4 regions of the Nocardia yamanashiensis genome follow, and region 1 is predicted to be linked to each of the others. Evidence: riboswitches for the same ligand, from Rfam matches in the RefSeq annotation. Region 1 holds a riboswitch; each other region holds the start of a gene.
The links. A riboswitch is a leader RNA that binds a small molecule or an ion and turns the genes downstream of it on or off. The one in region 1 is predicted to bind S-adenosylmethionine.
Positions count from the first base shown of each region.

Region 2: it holds a riboswitch for S-adenosylmethionine, as region 1 does, so the genes downstream of both, LTV02_RS03145 (AfsA-related hotdog domain-containing protein) here and LTV02_RS29455 (aminotransferase class V-fold PLP-dependent enzyme) in region 1, are expected to answer to the same signal.
Region 3: it holds a riboswitch for S-adenosylmethionine, as region 1 does, so the genes downstream of both, LTV02_RS33345 (rhodanese-like domain-containing protein) here and LTV02_RS29455 (aminotransferase class V-fold PLP-dependent enzyme) in region 1, are expected to answer to the same signal.
Region 4: it holds a riboswitch for S-adenosylmethionine, as region 1 does, so the genes downstream of both, LTV02_RS25245 (ABC transporter substrate-binding protein) here and LTV02_RS29455 (aminotransferase class V-fold PLP-dependent enzyme) in region 1, are expected to answer to the same signal.

Region 1 covers NZ_CP089226.1:6,364,989-6,372,510, forward strand. Annotated here, with positions in the region: gene LTV02_RS29420 (MDR family MFS transporter) at 1-506, opposite strand, end outside; gene LTV02_RS29425 (crotonase/enoyl-CoA hydratase family protein) at 609-1,430, opposite strand; gene LTV02_RS29430 (2-oxo-4-hydroxy-4-carboxy-5-ureidoimidazoline decarboxylase) at 1,632-1,952, shown strand; gene LTV02_RS29435 (YbaK/EbsC family protein) at 1,993-2,466, shown strand; gene LTV02_RS29440 (flavin reductase family protein) at 2,523-3,071, shown strand; gene LTV02_RS29445 (LysE family translocator) at 3,073-3,696, opposite strand; gene LTV02_RS29450 (biliverdin-producing heme oxygenase) at 3,843-4,511, opposite strand; SAM riboswitch class IV at 4,696-4,809, shown strand; gene LTV02_RS29455 (aminotransferase class V-fold PLP-dependent enzyme) at 4,862-6,175, shown strand; gene LTV02_RS29460 (hypothetical protein) at 6,222-6,410, opposite strand; gene LTV02_RS29465 (DUF2752 domain-containing protein) at 6,428-6,874, opposite strand; gene LTV02_RS29470 (TetR/AcrR family transcriptional regulator) at 6,880-7,522, opposite strand, start outside.
Region 2 covers NZ_CP089226.1:673,296-680,817, forward strand. Annotated here, with positions in the region: gene LTV02_RS03120 (hypothetical protein) at 216-695, shown strand; gene LTV02_RS03125 (SDR family oxidoreductase) at 696-1,352, opposite strand; gene LTV02_RS03130 (LysR family transcriptional regulator) at 1,432-2,337, shown strand; gene LTV02_RS03135 (DoxX family protein) at 2,525-2,917, opposite strand; gene LTV02_RS03140 (MFS transporter) at 3,035-4,225, shown strand; SAM riboswitch class IV at 4,304-4,416, shown strand; gene LTV02_RS03145 (AfsA-related hotdog domain-containing protein) at 4,431-5,219, shown strand; gene LTV02_RS03150 (HAD family hydrolase) at 5,216-5,938, shown strand; gene LTV02_RS03155 (hypothetical protein) at 5,932-6,774, shown strand; gene LTV02_RS03160 (hypothetical protein) at 6,825-7,484, shown strand; gene LTV02_RS03165 (class I SAM-dependent methyltransferase) at 7,495-7,522, opposite strand, start outside.
Region 3 covers NZ_CP089226.1:7,239,443-7,246,964, reverse strand. Annotated here, with positions in the region: gene LTV02_RS33355 (type 1 glutamine amidotransferase family protein) at 1-281, opposite strand, end outside; gene LTV02_RS33350 (O-succinylhomoserine sulfhydrylase) at 382-1,596, opposite strand; gene LTV02_RS33345 (rhodanese-like domain-containing protein) at 1,623-2,045, opposite strand; SAM riboswitch class IV at 2,060-2,176, opposite strand; gene LTV02_RS33340 (Rv0361 family membrane protein) at 2,240-2,677, opposite strand; gene LTV02_RS33335 (FAD-dependent oxidoreductase) at 2,953-4,353, shown strand; gene LTV02_RS33330 (amidohydrolase family protein) at 4,435-5,325, shown strand; gene LTV02_RS33325 (DUF456 domain-containing protein) at 5,322-5,804, opposite strand; gene LTV02_RS33320 (CaiB/BaiF CoA transferase family protein) at 5,941-7,035, shown strand; gene LTV02_RS33315 (YceI family protein) at 7,108-7,522, opposite strand, start outside.
Region 4 covers NZ_CP089226.1:5,364,350-5,371,871, forward strand. Annotated here, with positions in the region: gene LTV02_RS25240 (ABC transporter permease) at 1-1,366, opposite strand, end outside; gene LTV02_RS25245 (ABC transporter substrate-binding protein) at 1,367-2,521, opposite strand; SAM riboswitch class IV at 2,560-2,676, opposite strand; gene LTV02_RS25250 (HAD family hydrolase) at 2,822-3,460, opposite strand; gene LTV02_RS25255 (GNAT family N-acetyltransferase) at 3,547-4,374, shown strand; gene fusA (elongation factor G) at 4,610-6,667, opposite strand; gene LTV02_RS25265 (TerD family protein) at 6,985-7,522, opposite strand, start outside.

The DNA.
Region 1 (7,522 bases):
GCGAACAACCCGCCCAGCACCGGCCCGATCACGCTCGAGGTGCCGAATACCGCCAGGAAATAGCCTTGGTACCGGGATCTTTCGCGCGGGCTCACGATATCGCCGACGATGGTGAGCGCCAGCGACATCAATCCGCCCGCGCCCAAACCCTGAATCGCCCGGAAAATGGCCAGTTCGTACATGTTCTGCGCGAAAGTGCAGAGCAGCGAACCGGCCAGGAATATGGAAATGGCGGCGAGATAGAAAGGCTTGCGCCCGTACATATCCGAGAGTTTGCCGTACAGCGGCGTCGCCAGCGTGGCGGTGATCAGATAGGCGGTGGTGGCCCAGGCCTGCAGCGCGTACCCGTCGAGATCGTCGGCGATGGTGCGGATCGCCGTGGAGACGATGGTCTGATCGAGCGCCGCCAGCAGGATGCCGAGCAGCAGCCCGCTGAGAATCACCAGAATCTGCCGGTGGGTGAAGTCGCCTTCGCCGGTCGACTCGCGCACTTCGGATGTAGCCATGAACAACCTCCAGCCCCCGACCAACGATAGGCCGGGGAACCGGAGGTGCACAGTCCTTTTCGCACATCCCCGGGGGGCCGGGGGCGAAGCCCCTGGGAGTTGTTACTTCCCCTGGAAGCGCGGCGGGCGCTTCTCGAAGACCGCGGTAATGGCCTCGGTGAGGTCTTCCGACGGCAGGAACGCGGCGTTCCAGGCCGACACGTAGCGCAGGCCGTCGGCGACCTTGCCGCGGTTCGGCTGATCCAGCACGTCCTTGATGCCCTGCACCACCAGCGGCGGGTTGGCGGCGATCTCGCGGGCCATCTCGTGCGCCGCGTTCAGCACCGCTTCCTGATCCTCGAACACCTCGTTGACCAGGCCGATCTTCTCGCCCCGCACCGCGTCGATGTCCTTGCCGGTGAGGGCGAGCTCGCGCACATGCCCTTCGCCGATGATCCCCGGCAGCCGGTGCAGCGACCCGATATCCGCCACGATCGCCACCTTGGCCTCGCGCAGGCTGAACTTGGCGTCCGCGCTGGCCAGCCGCACGTCCACGGCCGCGATCAGATCCAGCCCGCCGCCGATGCACCAGCCGGAAATGGCCGCGATGACCGGCTTGCGGCAGTCCGCGACCGCCGTCACCGAGTCCTGCATCTCGCGCACGTGCTTGAGGAAGTCGGTGCGCGGCCCGGCGAGCGCCTTGTCCGCCAGCAGCGGCCCGAACAGCGGGCTCATGGCCGGCAGGTCCAGCCCGTACGAGAAATGCTTGCCCGAGCCGGTCAGCACGATGGCCCGGACCTCCGGGTCGGCATCGAGTTCGCGGAAGATGAGCGGCAGCTCGCGCCAGAAGTCCGGGCCCATGGCATTGCCTTTGCCGGGGCCGGTCAAGGTCACCTGGGCGACGTGGTCCTTGCTTTCTACCTCGAAAGCCTTCCAATCGGTCATCGGTCCAGCGTATCGGGCCTGCCGGAGCCCTCCCATCCCCCCGCGCCGCCCGGTCCACGCGGACCGGGCGGCTAGAGACCGAGAGGTTTGCTGGGCGGTGTTAAAGCTGTGCTAATTCTGCTGGGACGCACTGTTTTACGCATGGTTGCGGACGCACGATTATGAGGTCCCACGAGCTACACCCGAGTGTGTGAGGTCTCGATGTTGATGCATCATGGAGTCGGCCTCGACCGCTTCAACAATCTCTCCCGCCAGAAGGCCATCCACGCCCTGTACGAATGCTGCTGCAATGTCACCTGGGCAGCGAAACTGGCAGACGGCCGCCCCTATCCGGGCTACGACGCACTCCACACCGCCGCCGAAGCCGAACTGCACGCCCTCTCCCCGACCGATCTGGAAAGAGTCTTCGATTCCTGTGTCCACGAACAGGTTTCGGACCGCTCGGTCGCGGAGATGATTCGCATCACCAGAGCGCGAATCCTGCAAATGCTGGGCCCCGAGGACGGCTACCCCGATTACTGATCCCCCGCACATTCACCGCAATCGCTCTACCCTGGTTGCCATGCGCAGGTCCCTGCCACCCGTCGCGACAAGGGTTTCCGACACCTTGATCCAGCGCGGCCATCACGGGGTGATCGTCACTCAGCCCACGCCCACCCACACCGCGGCCGAGGCGGCGGAGGCGCTGGGCGTGGACGTCGGAGCCATCACCAAATCCCTGGTGTTCATGCTGGACGAGGATCCGGTGCTGCTGCTGGTCTCCGGCGCGCACCAGGTGCATCTGGAGAACACCGGAAAACGCCTGGAGGGCACCCTGACTCGCGCGCCCGCCGCCATGGTGCGCGAGGTGACCGGGCAGCCGATCGGCGGGGTGGCCCCGCTCGGGCATCCCACCAATCTGCCCACCTTCATCGACAACGCGCTCGCCCGGCACCCGGAGCTGTGGGCGGCCGGCGGTCATCCCACCACGCTGTTCCGCACCACGTTCGGGGAGCTGGTGCGGATCACGGCGGGCCTGGCCATCGACGTGGATTGAGCGAGATTTCTTACAGCCGGGGAATAAGCGGCCGGGGTTGCGCGTAGGTTCGAGGCGTGAGCGATTCTCCGGCGCCCGGGTCCGAGCTACAGGTGCCCGATGATCTGAGCGGCATCACCGCGCAGCAGTATCGGGCGGCCATGCGGCACTATCCGGCGGGTGTCACCATCGTGACGCTGAAGTCCGAGAACGGTCCGGTCGGTTTCACTGCCACCTCGTTCGCCTCGCTCTCGGCCGAACCACCCCTGATCTCCTTCAATATCGCCCACACCTCGTCGAGCATCGCCGCCCTGCGTGCCAGCGACTCCGTGGTGGTGCATTTCCTGGGCGAGCACCAGAAGCATCTGGCGCAGCGGTTCAGCCGCGCCGCCGAGGATCGTTTCACCGACCGGTCGCTCTGGAACACCCTGGAATCGGGCGAGCCGATCCTGCACGGCACGCCGATCTGGGTCCGCGCCACCGTCTACCAGCGCATCGAACTCGGCGATCACGACCTCATCATCGGACTGGTGACCCGGGTCTACGACCACACCCAGGACACCCCCGCCGCGGGTCCCCTCGTGTACTACAACGGGGCCTACCACCGCGCCGAGATCGCCGACTGACTCACGCCGCCGACGCGGCCGTCCCGATACCCAGCGCCGCCAGTACGGCCGCACTAGCCTGTTCCAGCCGCTGCCGCACCCGGGGCCGCCGCAACAGCGCCACCGCCCGCGAGGCCGCGACGGCCAGCAGCACCATTTCGATTGCGGCGACAGTGGATTCGATGGCACCCAGGGTGAGCGTGTTCGCGAAAGTCACGTGGGTGAGGAACTGCGGCAGCACCGCCAGGTAGAACAACCCGACCTTCGGATTGAGCACACACGACAGCAATCCCGCAGCGAATGCGGAGCGAACCCGGGAATCCGTTTCCGGCGCGGACGTCTCGCCCTCCTCGCCCGGCCCGCGCCGCCGCGATAGCAGGGCCCGAACGCCCAGGTACACCAGGTAGATTCCGCCGATCACCTTGAGCGTGCGATAGGCCGTCGCGGACTGCTCCAGCAGCGCCGCCACCCCGGCTGCGACCACCACCGCCCAGACGATCCCGCCCAGTGCCGATCCGAGCGCCGCCGCCACCGCCTGACGTCGCCCCGCCATCGAAAACCGCAGGACCAGAAAGGTATCCGGCCCCGGCGTCAGGGCGAGCAGGACGCACAGGCCGACGAAACTGAGCAGCAGCGGAAGACTCACTCCTCCATGGCAACTCGCCACCGCCCATGAGCGCAAGCCCATTCCCGGCTTCGCGCGACCCGCCCCGGCGTTTCACCGGCCCGGACCATGCGAAAGGCCGCCGACCCCCTGATGAAAAGGGTCGACGGCCCTCGGACGTCAGAGATTCAGTTCCGCGTGCTGAATTCCGCGCCGAGCTCTTGGAACAGGTTGGTGTTCATGGTGAAGGCCAGTCGCGCCTCGTCCAGCACCCGTTCCACCTCGGCGCCCGCGATCGGCATGGCATCGAGGGCCTCGCGGTATTCCCGCTTGAACGCGGCCGGATTCGAGATGCCCTCGAACACGTAGAACCGCACCCCATCGCCCTTCTTGGGCAGGTCCCACAGCTTCTCGGCGGTACCGCGAATAACCTGGCCACCCGACAGATCCCCCAGGTAGCGGGTGTAGTGGTGCACCACGTACCCGGCCGGCCATTCGCCCGCGCATTCCTCGATGCGGGCCGCATAGGCGGCGGTGGACGGCAGCGGCGCCAGCTCCTCACGCCAGTTCGCGCCGCCCAGGTAGTCCAGATCGGCTTCCAGCGCGGCCAGGCGATTCAGTTCGGGACGCACGAACGGCCCCGCGACGGGGTCGGAAGCCAGTGCGGCGGAATGCTTTTCGAGCGCCTCGTAGACGAACCAGAGCTGCCCGGTGTAGCGGTAGAAGGCCTGCACCCCGAGCTGTCCGGTGAGCAGATCGCGCATGAAGGTGGAGTGCTCGGCCTCGTTGTGCTGCTGCTCGGTCGCGGTGCGGATGAGCGTCGAGAACGGCGTGGCGGCGTCTACCGTGCTGGTCATGGTCGAGCTCCCTCGTGATCAACTACCGGGCCGCACTCTTTAGGCCACCCTAACTTCGCCTCCGACTGTACGCCTCAGCAACGATCTCGCGATTCGAACTTCGGCACCCTCCCACTCCAACTTTCGGATGATTTTCGCGGCGGGGTTGACAACCACCCGAGCCATCTGCCAGCCTCTCCAATCAGGTCATGAGTACCAGCGTCAAGCCCTGGCTAGCTGGTCGGCAACCCTCCTCCGCGGTGGGGTGCTCCAGGTGACGACCGGGCCGTAGCCCGACCGGGCACGGCAAGCGCGGACTCTCGATCGCCTGTTTTCCGATCGCGCGTCCCATTACCCGACGGGATTTCGTGATGACTGCTTTCGCCGACCAGGCCTGTGCCCCGCTCGCCACCGTTTCCGGTCGCGACCTCCAGGTCCCCCTCGTCCAGGGCGGAACCACCACCTACGCCAACTTCGACTACGCCGCCAGCGCCCCCGCCCTGCAGCAGGTCACCGACCGGATCGCGGAACTGCTGCCGTACTACGCCAGCGTGCACCGCGGCGCCGGCTACGCCTCCCGCGTCTCCACCGACTGCTACGAAGCCGCCCGCGGCGCGGTCGCCCGTTTCGTGCACGCCGCCGACGACCAGGTCGTGGTCTTCACCCGCAACACCACCGATTCGCTCAACCTGCTGGCTGGCTGCGTGCCCGGCGACACCGTGGTGCTGGACGTGGAGCACCACGCCAACTTCCTGCCCTGGGAGCGGCACGGCCGCCGGGTGGTGCCGGTCGCGGACACCATCGAGGAGACGGTGCAGCGGCTGGTCGCCGAACTGTGTTCGAAGCCGGCTGCGCTGCTTGCCATTACCGGCGCTTCCAATGTGACCGGCGAACTGCTGCCCATCGAGCGGCTGGCCTGGATCGCGCACCAGTGCGGCACCCGCATCCTGGTCGATGCCGCCCAGCTGGCCCCGCACCGCCGCATCGACCTGCAGACCTCCGGCGTCGACTACCTGGTCTTCTCCGGCCACAAGGCGTACGCGCCGTTCGGGGCCGGCGTGCTGGTCGGCCGCCGTGACTGGCTCGACGCGGCCGAGCCCTACCTGGCCGGCGGCGGCGCGGTCCGCTCCGTCACCACCGACAGCGTCGAATGGGCGCCCGCCCCGCAGCGCCACGAAGCCGGTTCGCCCAATGTGCTCGGCGTGGCCGCCCTCGCCGCCGCGTGCGACGCGCTGGCCGCCATCGACGAGACGACCGCCGTCGAGCACGAGCAGTACCTCACCCACCGCCTGCGCTACGGCCTGAAAACCGTTCCGGGCGTGAACTTCCTGCGTATCTGGCGGGACAGCAGCGATGCGGTCGGCATCGTCGCCTTCACCGTCGACGGCTACGAACCCGCCCAGGTCGCGGCCTATCTGTCCGCCGAGCACGGCATCGGCGTGCGCGACGGCCGCTTCTGCGCCCATCCGCTGCTCGCCCGCCTCGGCGTCGATGCCGCCCTGCGCGCCAGCATCGGCCTAGGCACCACCGCCGCCGATGTGGACCGGCTCGTCGATGCCGTGGCCACGCTGGTCGAATCCGGTCCGAAGTGGAATTACGCGCGCACCGAAGGACATTGGAACCCGGTCCCGGAAACCCGCCCCTTCGGCGGCGGCACCGACGGCGCCGCGCCCTGCGCGATCTGAACCGCCACGCCTTGGGGTTTCAGGGTTTCACCCCTGAAACCCACCTCTACGGCACGAGGTAGCGGGCGGCGAGTTCCTCGATCAGGGGGTCGCCGTCCGCCACGCTGTCCAGAGTTTCGAGGTCGTCCTGTACGGAGATCTGGCGCGGATCATCCTGATCGGGATCCGGCGCACCGTCCTCGTTCAACTGGCGCAGCAGCTTGGCACGTACACGTTCCTTGAGGGAATCGGTCATATCCAGAGCATTACCGATTACACGGGAGCTAGCCAGCTGCCCCACGGGGTATTTCGGAAAACCGTATAGATAAGGAGAAAGCCCGCCGCCGCCCAGACGGCGTTGCGCGGCAGAATCCGCGGCAGCGCCGGAACGCCCCCGCCGCGCCAGCCCACGACCAGCCAATTCACCCAGTAGGCCAGGAATCCGAGCAGCAGCGGCAACACGAAGATATTGCTCTGGACGGCGTCGAGGATCCGTCCGTCGGTGAGATTGTGCAGGCCACGCAGCCCCCCGCACCCCGGGCACCAGAAACCGGTCAGCGTGTAGAACGGGCACACCCCGTAGGACCCTTCCGAATGCGGATCCCGGAAATGCAGCAGTGCCAGCACCCCCGCCGCCCCCGCCCCGGCGACAACGGGCAGGCCCATGCTCACCCAGCGCGGGCGGGGCCGGGAATCGAGCTCGGTCGAGGCGGTGTCCACGAACATCAACGGTAGCCGCGCGCCCGATCCACGGCCAGGCCGATGACCGGCGCGGTCAGCGAGCCCGCGAGCATATCGATGATTTCTCCCCAGGCATCCACATCCCCGGCGCGGACCTTGCCCGCCTCCACGGCGCGTTCGTGATCGGCGAGCAGTGCGAAAAGCATTGTGGTGAGGGCACGCAACCGGCGCACCCGCAATCGCATCGGCAATGCGGCCAGCTCGCGGTCCAGGCCCTGCATGATCACCCGGACCGAAGTGCGGTCCGCGCCTTCCAGATTCCCGGCGTCGGTGACGATCGGGTGGGTGTGTATCTGCTCCAGGAAACGCGCGTAGTGATGCGCCCCGTGCCGCTCCCCGAGCTCGAACATGGGAATGACCAGCGCTTCCAGCAGTCCGTGCACGCCCGGCGGCCGCCCCGAACCCGCCTGTTCGGCAAGCAGTTCCAGCCGGCGCACTTCCAGGGTGGCGAGCCGGCGTTCGACCACGGCTTCGATGAGCCCGTCCCGGGAGCCGAAGTGATATTGGATCGCCGAATTGTTCCGCTGTTCCGCGGCCGCGGCGATATCCCGCAGCGGCACCCCCTGCCCGCGCTCGGCGATCAAGCGTTCCGCGGCGGCGATGATCCGCTCCCGCGCGTCTGTCCCT
Region 2 (7,522 bases), 2.8 Mb from region 1:
CGCCGCCGCGTGGTATGCCATGCGGTTGCCTCGCCGGTCTCGATTCGGTGTCGGCCCGGCTCGATCCATCGTGTGCGATCTACCATCGCGATAGGTCGGGGTTCGTCCGATGGAGGCCCCAGATGCAGATGAATTCTGAGTTTCTCCGGAACACGCTCGCCAGGTGTGTGCTCCCGCTCGCGCTCGGCGCAATATTTTTATCCCTACCGGTCGCCATGCCCGCCGCGCAGGCCGACGCCGACTACGGCGGCGGCTGCGTGCTCTACTCCGGCAATCGCGCCGCCACCGTCGACTCACTACGCTTCCGCTGCTCGAATGCCCAGCAGGACAGCATCTTCCGCGATGCCCCGCGCGGTGCGGTGCCCATGGGCGTCAAGGACGGGTGGGTGGCGCGGGGCGATGTGAAGCCCATCGCCCCGGCACTGTGGATCGGCAAGACCTTCTACACCGGGCCGGACGGCGGGTACCTGCTGAACCGGTTGACGCCGGCCGGTATCGAGGCGATACAGGCCAACGTCTATCCCGGGGCGGCGGTGCTGGACGGCGGCCCGACCTGGGCCATCGACTACGCGCCGTCACCGGTCCCGCAGGTCTACGACGAGATCCGCGAGGTCACGCCCGGCGTCTGGTTCGGGTACTCCTGGTGGCGGGAAGGCGGGGGCATCTCCCAGACCCTGATGTTCATCCTCGCCTGATCAGACCAACCGGCCGCCACCGTCCACGTGGAGGGTGGCGCCGGTGAGGAACGGGTTGGTCAGGGCCAAGAGTGCGGCCGCGGAGACATCGGCGGTGCTGCCGACCCGGCGGGCGGGGTTGCGGGCCGCGACGCCTTCGAAGAACGCGGCCTTGCCCGGGCCGTCCCACGCCCCGGAATCGATGATGCCGGGGGACAGCGCGTTCACGCGCAATGGCGCCAGTTCCACCGCCAGGGCTTCGGCCAGGGTCGCGGCGGCGGCATTGGTGGCGGCCATGACCGAGCGGCCCGGGGCGGGACGCCAGGCGGCGACGCCGGAGAACAGCAGGATCGAGCCGCCGGGCCGGAAGTGCGGGGCGAAATGCTTGGCGAGCAGGATGGGGCCGATCACCTTGGCGTCGAAGGCGCGATGGACGGCGTCGCGATCGAGTTCGGTGACCGGGCCGTTGGCGTGATCGGCGGCCAGCGAGACGAGGTGATCGAGTTGGCCGACGCGCTCGGCCAGGGCGCGGAGGGAATCCTCGTCGGTCAGGTCGACCTCCGGGCGGCCGACCGAAATTACCTGTGCCCCTGATTCTTTCGCGTCCTGCTCGATCTGCTGCGCGATGCCGGAGCCCGCGCCGATGATCAGGACCTTCGTGTTCTGCAAAGTTGTCATGACTCGCTCAGCGTTCCCGGCCGCTCGTCTCATCCCATCGCGATGCGAATGTTTTCGATGGAATCCATAGAATCAGCGAATGCCTACCTTGCGCGCGCTGGAATGCCTGGTCGCCGTCCTGGACGCCGGTTCGATCACCGAAGCCGCGGCGGCGCTGCACCTCTCACAGCCCGCGCTGTCGCATCAATTGGCGGCGCTCGAGAAGGAGATCGGCGCGCCCGTGGTGGAACGCCTGCCGCGCGGCGTACGCGCCACCCCGGTCGGCCGGGCGATCGAAGCCGATGCCCGCGCCGCGCTGGCCGCCGCCGATCGCGTCGTCGGCACCGGCAAAGCCACCGCCCGGGGCGCTGGAGGTCAACTGCGCGTGGCCTGTGCGGAGAGCTTGACGGCCGGTCTGCTCGCCCCTGTTCTGCGCACTTGGATCCGCCGAAATCCACTGGTGCGCTTGCATATCGCCGAAGCGACCAGTGCCGACGAATTGGCAGCGCTGGTGGAATCGAATGACGCGGACGTGGCGATCTGCCCGCGCCCCACACGCTGGACCGGGGCGGAGGAGCTCATCGGAACCGAAGAAATCGTCGCCGTATTCGCTCCCGGACACCCACTCGCCGACCGCCCCCGGCTCACAGTCGCCGACCTGACCGGCGAACCGCTCGTCCACTACCACCCCGGCAACGGCCTCGCCGCCTGGCTCGACACCGAATTGGCCCGCGGCGGCCACACCCCGAGAATCGCCATGCGCACCCGCCAGGCCGTCACCGCCGCCCAGCTCGCCGCGGCGGGCGTCGCCCCCGCCCTGGTCCCGGCCACCGCCATCCCCAGCGGGCTGTCAGCCGCCCTGTCCCGTCTCACCCCGCCCCTCGAACGAGACCTGGTGTGCCTGCTCGGCAATCCGAGCGACCCCCTGGTGCGCCGATTCACGGCCGATATCGCCAAACGCGGCGTGCCTGTACCCGCCTCGATCACCGCGAAGCTCGACAGATAACCGGCCCACAGATCCGCCTGCCCAGCATCCTGACGAAGACGGGCGCGCTCGGCATCCCGGAGTGGACGCACCCCCTTCGTCCTCCCGGAGCGGCCGCACATCGTTGGTCGTCCCGGAGCGGCCGCACGAAGGAGGAGGCGGGGTTTCGGCAGGGAGATTGCCCGGTGTCCGGATCCCCGGTAGCTACCTACGCGGCGGAGCGGGCGACCTTGCGGGCCGTCGTGATCATGGGCACCTGGAGCGGCAGGCGGAGGAGGGCGCCGGCCTTGAGGGGCAGCGGGCGGTCGCTGGCCAGCCAGTCCCGGGCCATCTGGACATTGCCGGGGAAAACCGCGATGAGCAGCAGGACCGCCAGGCGCGCGCCCAGGCGGCGGGTGCGCGGCACCGCTACCAGCGCGCCGATGCCGAGCTCGGCGACGCCCGAGACGTAGGTGTAGGTGCGGGGTTCGCCGGGGAGCTCCGGCGGGATCAGGGCGTCGTAGAACTTCGGCGCGGCGAAATGCGTCGCGCCCGCGCCGAGTAGGGCGGCGGCGAGCAGGAAGGCGCGGCCGCGGCCGGACGGAGTAGCGGTGGTCGTCATGGTCGCAGCTTATGCCGACCGGTCCCGTTGTGGGATTTCCTCAGGCCGCGCCTAACCCTCGTTGGACCGGTGCGGTCGTTGATAGACGTGGACCTCGTTGCCTGCGAAAGGGATTCGATGACCACCGAAATTGAACGCGCTCCCGCCTGGGCGCCGACCGGGCGGACGGTCGCGGCCGTGTGTGCGGTCGGGATCCTGGTGGTGGGGCAGCTGTATGTGGTGCTGCCGGTATTGAATCGGCTGGCCGGGGACTGGGATACCTCCAAATCGGCGGCCACCTGGACGACCACGGCGTTCGGGCTGGCGTACGGGGCCGGGTTCCTGGTGACCGGTCCGCTCTCGGATCGATGGGGGCGGCGGCCGGTGATCGTGGGCGGGTTGCTGGCCACCGTGGTCAGTTCGCTGATCGTCGCGGTCGCGCCGGGATTGGGGACCGGGCTGGCGGCGCGCGTATTGCAGGGGCTCACCGCGTCGTTCTTCGCGCCCGCGGCGTTCGCGTATCTGAGCGAGCGCATCGCACCCGAACGGCGGGTGTTCGCGTTGACCTGCTTGACCAGTTCATTCCTCGGGGCGGGGGTGGTGGCGCAGGTGCTGGCGCAGCTGATCGGCAATGCGCTGGGGTGGCATGCCATCTTCGTCTCGGGCGCGATCGCGTTCGGGTTGTCGGCGGCGCTGCTGCGAATCGTGTTGCAGGACGGGCGTTCCGGCGCTGCGGGACCGGCGCCGACGGTCCGGGCGGTCTTCGCGCCGTTCGGGCACTTGCTGCGGCAGCCGAAACTGGTGCTGCTCTATCTGAGCTGCCTGGCGGTGCTGGGGTCGTTCGTCGGCATCTACACCGGCATTCAGCTGTCGCCGCCGGACGGCGTCGGATCGGGCAACGGTGCGCTGCTGGCCCTGCGCGCCAGCGCGATTCCCGCCATGATCGCCGTGCCCGTCCTGGCGAGCCGATTGGGGACCATCGATCCGAATCGCCGGGTGATCGTCGCCCTGGCGACCGCCGGGGTCGCGGCCGGTATCACCGCCGTACCCCTCGGCGGTATCTGGGTCGCGGCATGGTTGTTCGTACTCGTCACCGCCATCGCCGTCGCGGCCCCGGCGGCCGTACAGGCCATCGCCGCACAGGCCGGACCGGCCCGGGGCGCGGCCACCGCGCTCTACACCTTCGCCCTGTTCGTCGGCGCGAGCGCGGGCCCGCAATTGGCGAATCTCTTCGCCCACTCCGGATATCCGGCCATCGCGGCGGCCATCGCCGTGCTCGCGCTGACCGGTTCCGCGCTCGCCTACGCCTCCACCATCCGCCCACGCTGAACCCCGGGCGGCGAGTTTTCTCCACCCTGGTTTGAACTGTTGCTCGTAAACAACTGTCCCGCATAACTTTTCGATCACGGTCATGAGTTCCAGCGTCAAGCCCCGGCTGGCTGGGCGGCAACCCTCCACGACGGCGGGGTGCTCCGGGTGACGACCGGATGGCGGCGAACGCGTCGCCATAAGCGTCATTCTCGCGGAGGAATCAATGTCTGTAGCCCAACTCTCTTCGGCGTACCCGGCGGCGGAAACCACGGTGATCAGCGAGCTCGTACTGGTCGCCGATCGATTCCGGGGCATTGCCGAAGACGACCGGGCCTTCACCGTCTCCGGGCTGGTCGCCGCCTTGCGCGGCGGCCGGCTGCGGGAATCCGAGCAGCCGGTCACGGTGCGGCTCGGGCAGGGCGTGACCCGGCACGATCTCGACTATGTCGAGCATGTGGCGGCCATTCACGCCCCGGCGGGATTGCGGGTGCTGGGTGAGGTGCCCGAACCGGCGCCGCGGCACCAGGTGCACAAGTATCAGAACTCGAATGTGCTGCTGGCCAACCTGATCCGGGAATCGGCGACCGAGTTCTCGGCGGATCTGCGGATCCACGGGGACAACGAACTGCTGCTGGATCATCAGACCGGCGAGCACGTGCAGGGCATCGTGATCGTGGAAGCCGTACGGCAGCTGTTCCTCGGCGCGTTCGAATTGGAATACGGGCGGCGCTGGCCGGAGCAGCACTTCTACATCGTCTGGAACAGCATCGAATTGGAGTTCAAGTCGTTCCTGTTCCCGCTGCCCGCCAGCGTGCACGCGGTGCTCACCCCGGTGTCCATCGAGGATCCGGCCAAGCTGGAATTCGCCATCGAGGTGGAGGTGCGGCAGGCCGGGCAGGTGGTGGCGACCACGCGAATCTCCTACGCCGCCTTGCCGAACGAGCGCATCTCGCAGATCGAACGGCACAAGGCCGCCAAGGCGATCGCGGCGTACCTGGGCGTCGCGGCATGAGCGGGGCCGCGTTCTTCGACGTCGACGAGACGTTGATCACGGTCAAGAGCATGTTCGCGTTCCTGCGGTTCTGGCTGGCCGAAAACGGCGACGACGGAACGGAATACGCGCGGGCGACCGGGGAGATCAAGGAGCGGGCGGCCGGCGGGCTGGCGCGCGAGGAGGTCAACCGGCTGTACTACCGGAATTTCCGCGGGGTGCGGGCCGAGGACCTGACCGCTTCCGGGCAGCGCTGGTTCGAGCAGTTCGTGGCCGGTGGCGCCGCCTACTATTCCGATGCCGTGGAAGCGCTCGAAGCGCACCGTGATTCGGGCGACCGGGTGGTGTTCCTGTCCGGTTCGTTCGCCGCCGCGATCGCGCCCGTCGCGGCGGTGCTGGGGGCCGACCAGGTCATCGCCACCACCCCGGTGACCGATGAGAACGGCGTGCTGACCGGTGAGGTGTGGCGGCCCATGATCGGGGCCGCCAAGGCGAGCGCCGTCACCGAGTTCCTGCGCGAGCACGATATCGCGTTCGAGAACACCTACGGCTACGGCGATCACGCCAGCGACCTGCCGTTCCTGGAGGTCGTCGCGCAGCGGGCCTTCCGGGGCGACGACCCGGTGCTGCTGGCGCGCGCGGCCGCCGAGGGCTGGACCCATTTGAGCGATCGGGTCGCCGCCACACCCGGCGCACCCGGCCGCATCCTGACCGAGAAAGAGGCTGTCTCCGTATGGTGAACCAGCGCTATGACCTGACCCCGACCACCCAGGGGCCGCTCTATCCGCCGAGCGAAGCCGTCGACGCGGAGGGGAATTTCATCGTCGCCGGCTTCCTCAACGAGGCCGGGCCGGACGGGACGGTGACGCGGCGCTGGGGCAATGCCCTCGTCGCCGCGGACACCCCGCTGCCCAAGTTCGGGGAGAACCTGCCGTACACGGTGGTGCGTGAGCTGGGCGCGGAATTGTCGGAGGCGGATGCGGCCATCGAGCTGTACACGCTCCCATTGCCGTTGCCCGCCAACAACTATCCGATCGTGTTCGCCCCCGATCAGGCGCCGGACGCGCATTCGGTGGAGCGGCCCAGCTACCCGTTCCACGCCACCCCGATCCCCGATCTGCGTCCCGAGGACGGGCGCAAACTCACCACCCCGGTCACTCTCGGCGACTGGCTGAAGGCCCGCGGCACCCTCGAGGTGAGCGTCGCCGACGATGCCCGCACCGCCGAATTCCGTTTCGAATTCACCGATCTCATCCCCGATTCCCTGTACACGGTCATGTCCCTGCGCGCCAAGGATCTCGACCCCGATGCCCCCACCCGGCCCGGCCCGCTCGGCGTCCCGAACGTGTTCGTCACCGACGAATCCGGTCGCGCCGCCTACCGCGCCGTGCTGCCCAACCCGTTCCCGGATCCCGCTCTGCCGGGCGCGAATCGGATCATCAGCGTGGTCGTGCTCTGGCAGAGCTACCAGCAGAACTACGGCGGCGCCATCGGCCATCACGGCCTCGGCGGCGACATCCACGCCCAGCTGAAGATCCCGACCCCGGCCTTCGCGGAATTCACCACCCACGACTGACCACCGGAAAGCACCGCTGTGGCCGTCCCGTCGGGCCTACCATCTACCGCATGTCGGACCCACGGGACGGCTCCACCATGATCGAAGGCCGAGTCGTGCACTCTGTCTCGAACGCCCTGCGCATCACCTTCCGCAGCGGCCCCGGCGACCCCCTCGCCGTCGGCGTCCAGGGCGCGGGCGACGGTTTCACCGCCAAACTCGGCATCCTGTTCGGCTTCAAGAACGGCGGCACCGGCCGTCACCGCATCACCTACGCCGACGGCTCCAGCATCTGGGTCCACTCCAAGGACGGCGCCCCCACCGTCCTCACCCGCGCCGACGGCACCGCCATCGGCACCATCCAGCGCGCCGACACCTCCACCGCGGTCGCCTCCACCGCGGGGACCCTCTTCCATTTCGTCCCCCTCCCCGATACCGCCCCCGCCCCCGACCGCTACCGCCTGCGCATCCTCGACCGCATGGGCGAGGAAGCGGGCCGCCTCGACGTGATCCGCACCCCCGACGGCTGGACCCCGGGCCACCTGGCGAACGACCTGGCGGACACCTATATCTGGTGGGACCGCGCCGGCCAGCCCCTCCCCACCCCCATTCTCGGCACCCGCCTGGTCACCCGCCGTCCCCTCGATCCCGATGAACGCGACATCTTGCTGGGCGTCTGCGCGGATATCGCTCTCGGCCTGCGCCCCTACATCGCCACCATGAAGCACTGACCCGCTTGCGTTATCGCGGCGATCGGGCGCGAATGTAG
Region 3 (7,522 bases), 870 kb from region 1:
GCCTTGTCCGAGAAGTCTTTCAGCGCACCGGTTTCCCAGGTGTCGGAGCCCGGCAGGATCAGCAGCGCGCTGTCGGCGGGCGAGAGGTCCGCGAGCGCGAGATCCGGGACGACGCGCAAGCCGCCCATGGAGGTGACCGGTTCGGTCGTCGGGCCGACGGTCTTGACCTGCCAGGTCCCCGGCTCGCGATGCCACAGGCCGCGATTGAGGTGCGCGGTCGCGTGGCCGGTCTCCCAGTCGGAGAAGGTGTCGTAAACGGCGAGGTGCACTGTCTTGGTCATGACAGCATCCTGTCATGTTTGACAGCATGCTGTCAATGACTGAGGCCGAAGAAAGCCGGGACCGTCACGAGGACGGTCCCGGCTTCCGGAGTTCGATGGATCAGCCCAGCGCGCGATCCAGATCGCCGATCAGGTCCTCGACGTCCTCGAGGCCGATCGAGATACGCAGCACCCCGTCGGTCAGGCCGATGGCCGCCCGCCCCTCCGGCCCCATGGCGCGGTGCGTCGTGGTGGCGGGGTGCGTGATCAGGGTCTTGGCATCGCCGAGGTTGTTGGAGATGTCGATGATGCGCAGACCGTTGAGCACCTCGAAAGCCCGCTTCTTGCCCTCGGATTCGGGGGCCTTCAGCTCGAAGGTGATCACCGTGCCGCCGCCGGACATCTGCCGCGTGGCCAGCTCGTACTGCGGGTGCGACTTCAGGAACGGGTACTTCACCCACGCCACGGCCGGATGCTGCTCCAGGAATTCCGCGATGCGCAGCGCCGAATCGACGGACTGGCGCAACCGCAGCGGCATGGTCTCCAGGCCCTTGAGCAGCGTCCAGGCATTGAACGGGCTCAATGCCGGGCCGGTGTGCCGCATGAGGTTCTTGACCGGGCCGTCGATGTACTCCTGCGAGCCCAGGATGGCGCCGCCGAGCACACGGCCCTGGCCGTCGATGTGCTTGGTGCCGGAGTAGACCAGCACGTCCGCGCCGAGGTCGAAGCCCTTCTGCAGCAGCGGGGTGGCGAAGACGTTGTCCAGCACCACCTTCGCGCCGGCGGCATGCGAAAGATCCGCCACCGCACGCACATCCACCAGGGTCTGCATCGGATTGGAGGGGGTTTCGAAGAACACGGCCTGGGTGGGCACCGACAGCGCCTGCTCCCACTGGTTCAGATCCTCGCCGTCGACGAAGACGGTCTCCACGCCCCAGCGCGGCAGGATCTCGTTGGCCACCACGAAGCAGGAGCCGAAAAGCGAACGGGCGGCGACCAATCGGTCACCCGCGCCGAGCAGCGCGCCCAGCGCGGTGAAGACCGCGGACATGCCGGAGGCGGTCGCGAAGGCCGCTTCCGCGCCGTCGATCAGGCGCAGCCGCTCCTCGAACATGGCGACCGTGGGATTGCCGTAGCGCGAGTACACGAAGTGCTCGATATCGCCGGTGAACGACGCCTCGGCCGCTTCGGCGCTCTCGTAGACGAATCCGGAATTCAGGAACAGCGCTTCCGAGGTCTCCTCGAAACCCGAGCGCCGGGTGCCGCCGCGCACGCTGATCGTGGCGGGGCCGACGCCCTCGGGAAGCGGACGGTCGAACGAACCACCGGTGATCATGACTGTCTCCTATCGACCCGGACCGGTTACGACTGCCGCCAGGGCAGGCCGTCGGCACGCCAGCCGACGACGCCGCGATGGCCCTGCGCGTCCAGTGCGCCTTCGAAACCTTCGATCACATTGAACGACGGCTCGAAGCCGACGGCGGTGGCGGCGGTGGCCGCGCCGATGGAGCGCTGACCGGACCGGCAGATGAAGATGACCGGGGCGTCGGAGTCCGCGCCGCGCTCGGCCAGCACGCCCTTGAGCTGATCCACGAAGCGCGGATTGGGCGTACCGGTGACGTCCACCCACTCGATCAGCGCGGTCGGGCGGCCGATGCCGCTGGTGTCGGGCACGCCGACGAAACGCCATTCGGCTTCGGTGCGCACGTCGACTAGCACCGCATCCGGATTGTCACGCAACAGTTCCCACGCTTGCTTCGGCGTGATGTCACCCGCGTAGCTCACTTCAACCTCCTGTGAATCCGCACTTGCCGCATCGTTTTTCCGATGCACAGCCAGGTCGTCACCCGGAGCACCCCACCGCGGAGGAGGGTTGCCGACCAGCCAGCCGGGGCTTGGCGCTGGTACTCATGACCTGGGAGAAGAGTGCCGGGTACCGGGCCCGGCTGTCAAACTGTTCGCCGATCTCCGGAACCGTGTCACGAATCGCACACCAACCAGGCCGAACCCTGCTTGCTGAAGTGCCAGGTGGTAGTGGATTCCCGGTCACCGGCCCGCCAGGTGACCAGGGCGGTCGCCTTCTCGCCTTCGACCCGCGGGTCGACCAGCTTCACGTACGCGTACTTGCCGCCCTGTTCACCGGGCTTGCCCGCGAGCGGGGACTTGGCCTCGTCGAAACCCGAACAGGCCGTTGACTTGTCGATGACGTCGGTGCCGCTGCGGGAGTCGGTGAAGGTGCGGGCGGCGATGGCCAATCGATCGGAATCTGTGACATTCTTCTCAGCCGGGGACACCAGCGCGGCGATCACGATGCCGAGGATGACGAGCACGATCACCACCGCCGCCACCAGGAACGGCAGCATGGTCCGGGTTTCGTCCTGATCGATCGGAACCGGCTGGTCATCGACGTCACTCATGGGTAGATCATGCCTGCCCGGCGCGGGCGGATCGAGCACGGCACCGGCCTGTCGGATCGGCGGGCATTCGTGTGGTTCACCGCACCCTCGCGGGTACGGGTCCTTACCACCGATAGAATCAGCGCAATTCCCCCGCCGAAGCGGGAATAGCAACACCACGCAGCAACGCTGCAGCGTCGGGAGTCCCCGGGACCCCCGAACCCGGTCGCAACTTAGCCTAAGCTAAGAAACAAAGACCAAGACCTGAAGTATCGAATCAAAGGGTGCGCGTAAGAATGACCGAACAGAGTGCAGCGACCCGCCCGCTCCGCATTGCGATCGTGGGCGCCGGCCCGGCCGGAATCTACGCCGCCGACGCGCTGATGAAATCCGATGCCGATGTGAGCATCGACCTGTACGAGCGGATGCCCGCCCCGTTCGGTCTCATCCGCTACGGCGTCGCCCCCGACCATCCGCGCATCAAGGGCATCATCACCGCCCTGCACAAGGTGCTCGACAAGGAGCAGGTGCGCCTGCTGGGCAATATCGACTACGGCGTCGACATCACCCTCGAGGACCTGCAGCGTTTCTACGACGCGGTCATCTTCTCCACCGGCGCCAATGCCGACCGGGCCCTGGAGGTTCCGGGCATCGATCTGGACGGTTCCTACGGCGCCGCGGACTTCGTGTCCTGGTACGACGGGCACCCGGACGTGCCGCGCACCTGGCCCCTGGACGCCGAGAAGGTCGCCGTGCTCGGCGTCGGCAACGTGGCCTTGGACGTGGCGCGCGTGCTGGCCAAGACCGGTGACGAGCTGCTGCCGACCGAGATCCCGCCGAACGTCTACGAAGGCCTGAAGGCCAACAAGGCCCTCGAGGTGCACGTGTTCGGCCGCCGCGGCCCGGCGCAGGCCAAGTTCACGCCCCTCGAGCTGCGCGAGCTCGACCACTCGCCGACCATCGAGGTCATCGTCGATCCCGAGGACATCGACTACGACGAGGGCTCCGAGGCCGCGCGCCGGCACTCCAAGCAGGTCGACATGATCTGCAATACCTTGGAGCAGTGGGCGATCCGCGATGTCGGCAACCGCCCGCACAAGCTGTTCCTGCACTTCTTCGAATCCCCGTCCGAGGTCCTGGGCGAGGACGGCAAGGTCGTGGGCCTGCGCACCGAGCGCACCCAGCTCGACGGCACCGGAAACTGCAAGGGCACCGGCGAATTCAAGGACTGGGACATCCAGGCCGTGTACCGCGCGGTGGGTTACCTGTCGCAGAACATCCCGGCGCTGCCGTTCGACGACCAGGCCGGGACCGTGCCCAACGAGGCCGGGCGCGTGCTGGTGAACGAGGACGCCGACGGCGCGGATCGCTACATGCCCGCTACCTACGTGACCGGCTGGATCAAGCGCGGTCCGGTCGGCCTCATCGGCCACACCAAGGGCGACGCCAACGAGACCATCGCCTGCCTGCTCGACGACGCCGCGAACTTCACCCCGGCCGCCGAGCCGGAGCTGGACGCGGTCACCACCTTCCTCGAGGGCAAGGGCATTCCGTTCACCACCTGGGCCGGCTGGTACCGCCTCGACGCGCACGAGCGCGCCCTCGGCGAGCCGGAAGGCCGCGAGCGGGTCAAGGTCGTCGAGCGCGAGGACATGCTGCGGGCGTCGGAACCGGACAAGGTGACCAACCCGTCCTGACCACACCAGCCTGACCAGGCTCGATCCACCAGGCGGACAAGGTCATCCACACTTGTCACCGTTCTGAGGCATGCTGATCAAGTGTTCGATGCCCATGTCCACATCATCGATCCGCGGTTCCCGCTGATCGAGAACGAGGGCTACCTGCCCGACCCGTACCCCATCCCGGCTTATCGCGACCGCATGCGGCGCTTCGATATCGACGGTGGGGCCGTGGTCAGCGGGTCTTTCCAGGGCACGGATCAGAGCTTTCTGCGGGCCGCCCTCGCCGAACTCGGCGAGGGCTGGGTCGGGGTGGCGAACCTGCACATCGACGCCACCGACGCCGAGATCATGGATCTGAATCGGGCCGGGGTGCGGGCGGTCCGGTTCAATCTCAAGCGCGGCGGCGGGGATATCGTCGGGCTGACCATGCTGGCACTGCGGGCCTACGAGCTGGCGGGCTGGCATGTGGAGCTGTACATCGACGGGTCCATGCTGGGGTCGCTGGAACCGGTCATCACCAAACTGCCGAAGCTGTCCATCGATCACATGGGGATGAGCGACGACTGCCTGCCGTATCTGCTGAATCTGGTGGATCGCGGGGCCAAGGTGAAGGCGTCCGGGTTCGGGCGGGTGTCGATGGATGTGGGCATGGCGCTGCGCAAGATTCACGCGGTGAACCCCGAAGCGCTCATGTTCGGCTCGGATCTGCCGGGGACGCGGGCGGGACGGCCGTTCCGCAATACCGATATCGATCTGATCGCCAATGCGGTGGGCGGGGATCTGCACCGGGTGCTGGAAGACAATGCCCGGCTGTTCTACGGACTGCCCGCCAAGGACCGCCGCACCGAGCCCGCGCCGGCGTTGCCGCTGTTCGGGCCGGAAGCGCCGACGCTGCGGCTGCATCGCTCGGAATTGCCGAAACCGCCTCCGCACGACACTCTTCCGCTGCCGATCATCGATCGCGGGCTGCGGCCGCCGATGCGCTAGACGACGATGGCGGCGGCCAGCCAGACTCCCGCTGCCAGCAGGGCTCCCAATAGCTCGATCAGCATCGACAGCCCGACGCCTTTGAGCGCGTGCACCGTCGACTGCCACGCCGCTTGCTGCTGCTGGATGCGCTGTAGTTCCGAAAGATAAACGCCCAGTACGAATCCCAGGAACAGGCCGACCACCGGGACCACGAAGAACCCGACGATGCCGAGCACCGCGCCGATGAACAGCGAGCGGTTCGGCACCCCGGCCTCCTTGAGCTTGCGCCCCGGCCACGTGTACTTGATCACCCCGCTGATCACCAGAAACGTTGTGCAGACCGCGAATACGGTCCAGGCCGCCGCTCCGCCGGTCATGATCGCCCACACCAGAATGGCGCCGGCGATCAGGATCACCCCCGGCAGGATCGGCACGATCACCCCGAGCAGGCCCACCAGAATCGCGAGGCCGACCAGCACCTCACCCGACGCACTCACGCCACAGCCCTCCACTCTCGCTACCGCACATTGTGGACCACCGCCCCGACACCCGCTGCGGGCGCGTTATTGTCATACCGTCAACACCGGTGTTGTGATCCGGTGCGCAGGATCGACGATGAACCGAGGCAGGGACGTGAGCACTCCATCCACCGCCAAGCAGGGCCCGCTCGCGGGCGTGCGGGTAGTTGAACTGGCCGGTATCGGCCCCGGTCCGCACGCGGCGCTGCTGCTCGCCGACCTGGGCGCGGACGTGGTCCGGGTACAGCGGCCCGGGCAGTTCCCCGGATTCATGGAGCGCCCGCAGTGGCGCGGCCGCACCATCGTCGAGGCGAATCTGAAGGATCCGGCCGATATCGAGCGGGTGCTCGGGCTGATCGAGAAGGCCGATGTGCTGATCGAGGGCTTCCGGCCCGGCGTCACCGAGCGTATGGGCCTGGGTCCCGAGCTTGCGCTGGAACGCAATCCGCGACTGGTGTACGGCCGCATGACCGGCTGGGGCCAGGACGGACCGCTGGCCGACCGCGCCGGGCACGACATCAACTACATCTCGCTGACCGGCGTGCTGAACGCCATCGGCCGCAAGGGTGAGCGCCCGGTGCCGCCGCTGAACATGGTCGGCGACTTCGGCGGCGGCTCCATGTTCCTGGTCTTCGGCATCCTGGCCGCACTGGTGGAACGCCAGACCTCCGGCAAGGGCCAGGTCATCGACTCCGCCATGGTCGACGGCGCGCTCGCCCTCTCGCACATGATCTGGGGCATGAAGGGCATGGGCCTGTGGTCGGACGAGCGCGGCACCAACCTGCTCGACACCGGCATGGCGTTCTACGACACCTATGAGACCTCCGACGGCAAGTACATGGCGGTCGGCTGCATCGAACCGCAGTTCTACGCCGAACTGCTGAAGGGCCTGGAGATCTCCCCCGAGGGCCTCCCCCACCAGCTCGACCCCGCCGGTCAGGACCAGCTGCGAAAGCTGTTCGCGGACAAGTTCAAGACCAAGACCCGCGACGAGTGGTGGGCCGTCTTCGAGCACACCGACGCCTGCACCACCCCCGTCCTCACCTTCACCGAGGCCGAACAGAACCCCCACATCCAGGCCCGCTCCGGCCTGATCGAGATCGACGGCGTCGTCCAGCACGCCCCCGCCCCCCGCTTCTCCCGCACCCCCGGCGGCACCCCGACCCCGCCGCCGAACGCGGGCACCCCGATCGACGAGGTGTGGGCCTAGTCCCGCTGGAACGCCGAAGGGGCGGCACCCGGATCGGGTGCCGCCCCTTCGCATTTCGCGAACGAGATGCGATCAGGCCTGGGGCTCGACGAGCTGGATGTCGAGTTCGATGGCGATCTTGTCGGAGAGCATGGCGTTCGGGAGGGCCGGGGCCACCTCGAAATCGCTGCGCTTGATGGTGCCGGTGGCGGAGAAGCCGGCGTGGTTGGTGCCGTCCTGGAAGGTCTGCACGCCGCCCCACTCGACCTCGAGGGTGACCGGCTTGGTGATGCCGCCGATGGTGGCCTCACCGGTGACCTCGAACTCCTCGCCGACCTTGACCGGCTCGGGGACGCGGAAGGTCAGGTGCGGGCGGTTGGCGATATCCAGGATCTCGGCGCTGCGGACGTGGTCGTCGCGGAACGAGTTGCCGGTGTCGAAGGAATCGAAGTAGATGGTGGCCTCGATGGCGGCCTCGCCGGACTCGTTCACGACGAAACCGGTCTCG
Region 4 (7,522 bases), 1.0 Mb from region 1:
GCGTGGTGAATTCGAACCCGAACAGCGACGGCGCGGGAATCCCGAAGATGCCGTAGCTGCCACGCGTCACCGGCTCCCAATTGCGGATCAACGCCACCGTCACGATGCCGATGCCCAGGGTGGCGATCGCGACATAGTGCCCGCCCAGCCGCCACAGCGGCGCGGCCAGCACCGAAGACGCCACGGCCGCGACGATTCCCGCGATGACGATCGCGGGCAGAAACGACCGGCCGTGCGAAACCGTCAGCACCGCAGAGGTATACGCCCCGATGGCGATCGGACCCGCCTGCCCGATGGCCAGCTGTCCCGCCGACCCCGCGACCAGCGTCATGGACACCGCGATGATCGCGTACGCCACGATCTGCGTCCCCACCGAGATGCCGTAATCGTTCGAGATCGCCGGAATCACCAGTCCCGCAAGGGCGAACGCGATGAGCGCATGCCACCACCGCACCCGCAGCTGCCGCCCGGCCCCCAGGAACGTCCCGGTCAGCGGTTCGGATTCGATGGCCGGCGGCCGCGCCAGCAGCCCGCCCGGCCGCAGCACCAGGAACACCACCAGCAGCCCGAACGTGATCAGGTCCCGGTACCCGTCCCCGAAGGTGTAGATGCCGAACGCCTCCACCAGCCCGAGCACGAAACCGCCCACCACGGCCCCCGGAATCGATCCGAGCCCGCCGATGGTGGCCGCCACGAACCCGGTCATCCCGACCACCCCGCCGCTGGTCGGCGAGATATTCGAGTTGTAGAGCCCGACGAAGATCCCCGCCAGCCCGCCCAGCCCGGACGCGATGGCGAAGGCCAGCGACTGCACCCGCCCCACCCCGATGCCCATCTGCGCGGCGGCGTCCGGATCCTGCGCGGTGGCCCGAATGGCCAGCCCGTGCCGGCTGTAGCGCAGGAACGCCCACAGCCCCGCCATCACCGTGACGGTGATGGCGAACATGACCACGTCGGAGGTGCCGAACCGCACCCCGCCGAGCCGGAAGTTATTGGTGGACAACACCTGTGGGAACGGCCGGGTGTCCGGCCCGAACACGATGGCCACCACGTTCTCGATGATCAGCCCGACCGCCACCGTCGCCAGCAGCGCCGCGATGGCGGGCGCGCGCCGCAGCGGCCGCACCGCCAGCACGTCGATGGCGACGCCGACCAGCGCGGTCGCCCCCACCACCAGGATCAGCGCCGCCCACAGCGGCAGCCCGTGCTCGGCGATCAGCCACCAGCCGAACACCGACCCGAAGGCGAAGATCGCGCCGTGCGCGAAGTTGATGACATTGCTGACCCCGAAGATCAGCGTGATGCCCACGGCAATGAGCGCGTACGCATTGCCGTGGACCAGACCCGCGATGAGCGTGTCGAACATCTACTTGTTCCCGGTGGGCACGAACTGCCCGTTCTTCAGCACCAGCTCGATCGGCTTCACGCCGCTGGGACGACGCGTGCCCTGGTCGAAGGCGAACGTGCCCAGGCCGATGCCGTCGAAGTCCTTGATCTCGCGCAGGCCCTTCAGAATGCCCTCGCGGGTCGCCCCGCCCTGCTTGGCGGCCTTGACCAGCACATTGAGCGCGTCATAGGCGTACACGTTGAAATCGCCCGGGTCGGTGCCGAACTTGGCCTTGAACTTGCCGACGAACGCCTGGATCTTCGGGTTCGGGTCCGAGGCCGAGAACACGCCGTTGACGATGTCGCCCTCGGCCGCGGTGCCCGCCAGCGAGATGAACTGCGGGGTGTTCTGCCCGCCGAAGAACTGCCCGCCGAAGCCGACATCGCGCAGCTGCTTCACCACGAGCGCGCCGTCCGGGCCATAGCCCAAGTGCACGAACGCATCCGGGTTGGCGTCGCGGCCCTTGATCAGCACCGGACGGAAGTCCTGCGAGTCGGGCAGGATCGGCGACGAGTACACGATCTCGACGCCCTTCTCCTTCGCGAACTGCTCGAAGAACTTGAAAGCCTGCTTACCCCAGTCGGTTTCGAGGTAGACCACGGAAACCTTCTTGGCCTTGGCCGACACCCACTGGGCGTTGCGCTCCTGGAACACGTCCAGGGTGATCGACGGGCTCCACGAGTAGTCCCCGCCCTTGGTGAAATCGGTGGAGGAGTTGGTGAACCCGTACTGCACCAGCTTGCCCCGGTTGTACACCGGCGACGCCGCGATGGAGGCCGGCGAGGAGAAGTCGCCCAGCTCCGCGATGATGGAGTTGTCGCCCACGAACTTGGTGGCGATCGGCACCGTCTGCTTCGGGTCGGATTGCGAGTCCTCCCACTTCAATTCGACCTTCTTGCCGTCGATTCCGCCGGCCGCGTTGATCTCGTCCAAGGCCAGGTCGAAGCCCTGCTGCCAGAGCCGCCCGTACTCCGCCGAGGCGCCCGTCTTGGGCCCCGACACCCCGAAGTAGACCGTCCCCTTGTCCGCGGAAGAACTGTCGGAGCACGCCCCCGTCAGACCCGCCACCAACGCCGCCGACGCGACACCCACCACCAGCCGGAGCCGACGCGACCCGGACCACTGCTTGCTCATCTTGTTCCTCTGTGACTCACCCACGCGACGCCCGGGCCTGAAAGCGCTTGCGATGCCCGGTCGGACACCGCCTGGTCGTCACCCGGGGCACCCCACCGCCGCGCGAGGGTTGCCGATCAGCGAGCCGGGGCTCGAACATGCTGATACTCGTGACCGTGCGCCAGAGAGTAATTAGGCGCCACGGGCCTCGACAGTGTTCGAATCACCGTGAAGTCAAAGACCATCCGCGCCCGCCCGGGAACAGGGGGCGAGCGCGGGCCGTCGAATGCGCCGCCGGGGGCGGAGATTCGGTTTCGCGCGTCAGGCGTCGAGGTGACCGGCGAGCCAGGCCGGGAACTCGGTGAGGTCGGTCAGCACCACGTCCGCGCCTTCGGCCGAGAGTTCCTCCGCCGCATACGGTCCCGTGGTCACCGCCACCGCGATCGCGCCCGCGGCCTTCGCGCCGCGCACATCTCCGAGGTGATCGCCGACGTAGATGCGGGCGCCGTGCGCGCGCAGCACCTCGCCCTTCTCCTCCGCCCACACCCCGCCCACGAGATCATCCACATCCATCCCCAGGTGATCCACATGCAGTTGCGCCTGCGGCTGGTTCTTGGCGGTGATCACCAGGACCTTGCCGCCCGCCTTGTGCACGGCCGCCAGCGCATCGTCCACGCCCGGCAGTTCCCGGCTCGGTGTGATGGCCAGCCCGGGGTACAGCTCGCGATAGCGCGCGACCACGCCCGGCACCTGATCTTCCGGGAACCAGTGCGCGGCCTCGATCTGCAAGGGCGGCCCGAGCCGTGACACGGCGAGCGCGGAATCGATCGGCACGCCGGTTTCGGCGGCCACCGCATCCCAGACGGCGGCGATGCCCGGCCGGGAATCGATCAAGGTCATATCCAGGTCGAATCCGACGACGAGCCCATCGCCCCGACCGGTCGCATGATCAACAGCCACGGCTCGACCCTACGGACCGGCGGGAAAACCGGAGGCGGCAGGGTTCGGCCGCGAACTAGGCTCGGGCCATGACTGATCAGGGCACGCTGTTCTGCGGGATGGAGCTGGGCGCACGCATCGAGGGCGTGGAAACGGATCTGATCACCAAGGGCGCGGCCGCCGCCCACGCCCGCCGGTCCGACGGCCAGGGCTTCGCCATCCCCCTCGCGGGCGGCGTGGCCGCCTACGCCGAACCCGGTTCACCGCTCAACAAGGTGGCGGGCCTCGGCTTCGACGGGGTGCCCACCACGCGCGAACTGGTCGAGATCGAAGCCCTGTACGCCAAGCGCGACACCCCCGTCCAGGTGGAGCTCTCCCACCTCGCCGACCCCGAGATCGGCGCCCTGCTGACCGCCCGCGGCTATCGGCTGCTCGGATTCGAGAACGTCCTCGGCCTGGCACTCACCGGCGTAGACCTGCCCACCCCCGCACCCGGCGTCGTCGTCTCCCCCAGCGACGACACCGAATTCGACCTCTGGCTCACCCTGGTCGCCGACGGCTTCGCCCACCCCGACGCCCAGGGCATCGCCTCCCACGAGGAATTCCCCCGCGAAATCATCGCCGCCGCCATGCGCGACCTGACCGCCGCCGCCGGCGTGACCCGCTACCTCGCGCGCCGCAACGACGCCCCCGCCGGCGGCGCGAGCATGCGCCTCGCCGCAGGCATCGCCCAATTGACCGGCGCGGCAACAGTTCCCGCACATCGCCGCCACGGCGTCCAAACCGCCCTGCTCGCCGCCCGCCTGTCCGACGCCCGCGCCGCCGGCTCCGACATCGCCACCATCACCACCCAGCCCGCCTCAAAATCCCAGCAGAACGCCCAGGCCCGCGGCTTCTCCCTGCTCTACCCACGCGCGATCCTCGTCAAATCCTGACCCCCACAGCCGGAACCCCCGGCCCGGCAGACGATCTCCACGACGAGCGGTCATATCGGCGATCTGCTGCCGGGTCGGCAGTTCCCCTGCCGTCCCAGCCGTCCGGCCGAGGCGAGCAGATTGAACTGGGTGGGGGGTGAGCCCGAGCGGCAGCAGATTCCGTATTCGGGCGCAGGAATCGGGGCGGAAGTCGGTGGCGGCGTAGCAGGTACGCCGCCACCGACTGGTCCCGTGGTTACTGCGCCGGGGCGTAGCCGAGCGGGCGGGTGGTGAAGGTGCCTCGGCCTTGGGTTCGGCTGCGCAAACGGGTTGCGTAGCCGAATAGTTCGGCCAGGGGGACGGCTGCCGTGATCACCACGACGCCGGTTCGGGTCACCGAACCGGAGACGCGGGCGCGGCGGGCGGCCAGGTCGCCCAGGACGGCGCCGACGTAGTCCTCCGGCACCATGACGGTCATTTCCACCACCGGTTCCAACGTTGCCATCGCACTGGCGCGGAGGGCGTCCCGGAGGCCGAGGCGGGCCGCGGTGCGGAAGGCCAGCTCGGAGGAGTCCTTGCTGTGCGTCGCGCCGTCGACCAGCGTGACGTGCAGCCCGGTCACCGGGTGGCCCGCCAGGGGACCCGTCGCGAGTGCGTCGCGGCAGCCCTGCTCGACTGCACGGACGAACTCGGCGGGCACCCGGCCGCCCACCACGGTGGAGGCAAACTCGAAACCGGTGGCGGCCGTGCGGAAACCGCTTGTCTCGTGCTCGACGAGGCCGGGAGCGGCATCGCTGTCACGAGATGCACCCAGCGGCCGGACGTCGAGGACGATGTGCGCCCACTGTCCGGAACCGCCGTCCTGCTTGACGTGGCGGTAGGTGAAGCCGGTGACTCCGCGGACCACGGTTTCGCGGTAGGCGACCTGCGGTTGGCCGACGGTCACCACCAGGCCGCGGTCGCGGCGCAGCTTCTCCACCACGACCTCGAGGTGCAGTTCGCCCATACCGGCCAGCAGCGTCTGACCCGTTTCGGGATCCGTGCGGACCACCAGCGACGGGTCTTCCTCCGCTATCCGGGACAGCGCCACGGCCAGCTTCTCGGCCTCGGCATTGTTCTTGGCCTCGACCGCCACCGAGATCACCGGATCCGTCGGGTTCGGCGGTTCCAGCAGGACCGGAGCCTCGGGTGCGCACAGGGTCGCGCCGACCCGGGCCTGCTTCGGGCCGACCAGCGCGACGATATCGCCGGCGGTCGCGACCTCCACCTCCTCGTGCCGATCCGCCTGCACGCGCAGGATGCGGGCGATGCGTTCGCGGCGGCCCGGACCCGCGTCCAGCACCGTGTCGCCCTTGCGCAGCTCGCCCGAGTACAGGCGCACGAAGGTGAGCCGGCCGGTGGGCGTGGCGTGCACCTTGAACACCAGTGCCGCAAGCGATTCCGCCGGATCGGCTGTCCGGTCCAGCGGCGAGGGCAGGTAGGCCACGGCGGCGTCGAGCAACGGCTCGATGCCACGGTTGCGGTAGGCCGCGCCGCACAGCACCACGACGGCCGCACCCGAAAGGGTCAGCGCGCGCAGGGCCGCGGACAGGGTGTCGTCGGCCAGTGCCGAGTGTTCGACATATTCCTCCAAAGCGTTCGAATCATGTTCTACTACTGCTTCTTCCAGCGCGCGACGACGGTCGCGCGCCTGCTCGGCGAGGTGATCGGGAATCGGTTCCACGACGGGCACCGCGGCCCCGTCCGCCCACACCATGGCGCGCATGCGAACCAGGTCCACCACTCCGGTGAACTCGTCTTCGCTGCCGATCGGCAACTGCACCAGCAGCGGATTCGGGTGCAGCCGTGCGCGAATCGACGCGACGGCCGCGTCCAGGTCCGCCCCGGCGCGATCCATCTTGTTGACGAACGCGAGGCGCGGCACGGCATAGCGATCCGCCCGCCGCCACACCGATTCGCTCTGCGGCTCCACACCGGCGACCGCATCGAAAACCGCTATGGCACCGTCCAATACGCGCAGCGAGCGCTCCACCTCATCGGAGAAGTCGACGTGCCCGGGAGTATCGATGACGGTCAGCCGGTGACCGTTCCACTCACAGCTCACGGCGGCCGCGAAAATGGTGATGCCGCGATCGCGTTCCTGCGGATCGAAATCGGTGACGGTGGTGCCGTCGTGCACCTCACCGCGCTTGTGCGTCATACCGGTGCGGAACAGCATCCGCTCGGTGACGGTGGTCTTCCCCGCATCGACGTGCGCGAGAATGCCGAGGTTGCGAACGGTGGCGAGGGATTGTCGGGAAACATTGGTACGCACGGTCTTACGTCCTTCGTGCTGATCCTGGACAGGACAGCGCGATTCCCGGACCGGGAATTACGGGATGAATGAGGTCCGGGTACTCAGTACCGGCCGCGCAGCCGGCACCGAGCCGGCGAAGACACCAGGATCACCTCGTAGCGAGGGCGAGCCACGACAGCAGCGTGTGGACGCATGACCGGCTCCCTTCCTGGTACGAGTCGAGCGGTCCGGCGGACCGCAGGCGGCGAGGAGAGCGGAGGTGCTGGAGTGTTTTCTACCCAAAGAAAGATTAGAAGGAAGCTCCCCCATGGCCTCGCCGCTTCCCACGGTAACAGTCAGGCCGGGATCAAGTCACCAAGATTTTCCGGAGTGAAGATCTCGCAACCCGCGGGCAGGTCGTCCGGGCGGGCCATCCCGATGAAAGTGACCGGCTCGGTGAGGGTTTCGCCGCTCCACACCACCACCTCGGCGCTCATCAAACCCGCGAGATAACGCACGGTCAGGTAGTCCCGGTCCACCACGGCCCGGGCCAGATCGGCCGTCGTCACCGAATTCTCCTCCACCCGGTTGTAATCCGGCTCGCCCGCCAGATTCAGATGCAGCCACTTCACCCGCCACTCGTCGCCCCGGCGAAAGAACACCAGCGGGAAGGAGATCCGGCCCGCGCCCCGCAGTTCGGATTTCATGCGCACGGTGCGCGGCTCGTACGGCAGTCCGGCCTGATCCGCCTCGCGCAGCATGAAACCGAAGAAGGACTCCCGCACCTGCTCGAAACCCTCCCCCGAGTAGATGTTCACCTGCGGTAGCACCGCGTGCGCCGCCACCTTGCCCAATTCGATCTCGATGAATTCCGAAGCGCCGTCGGGAGCCTCG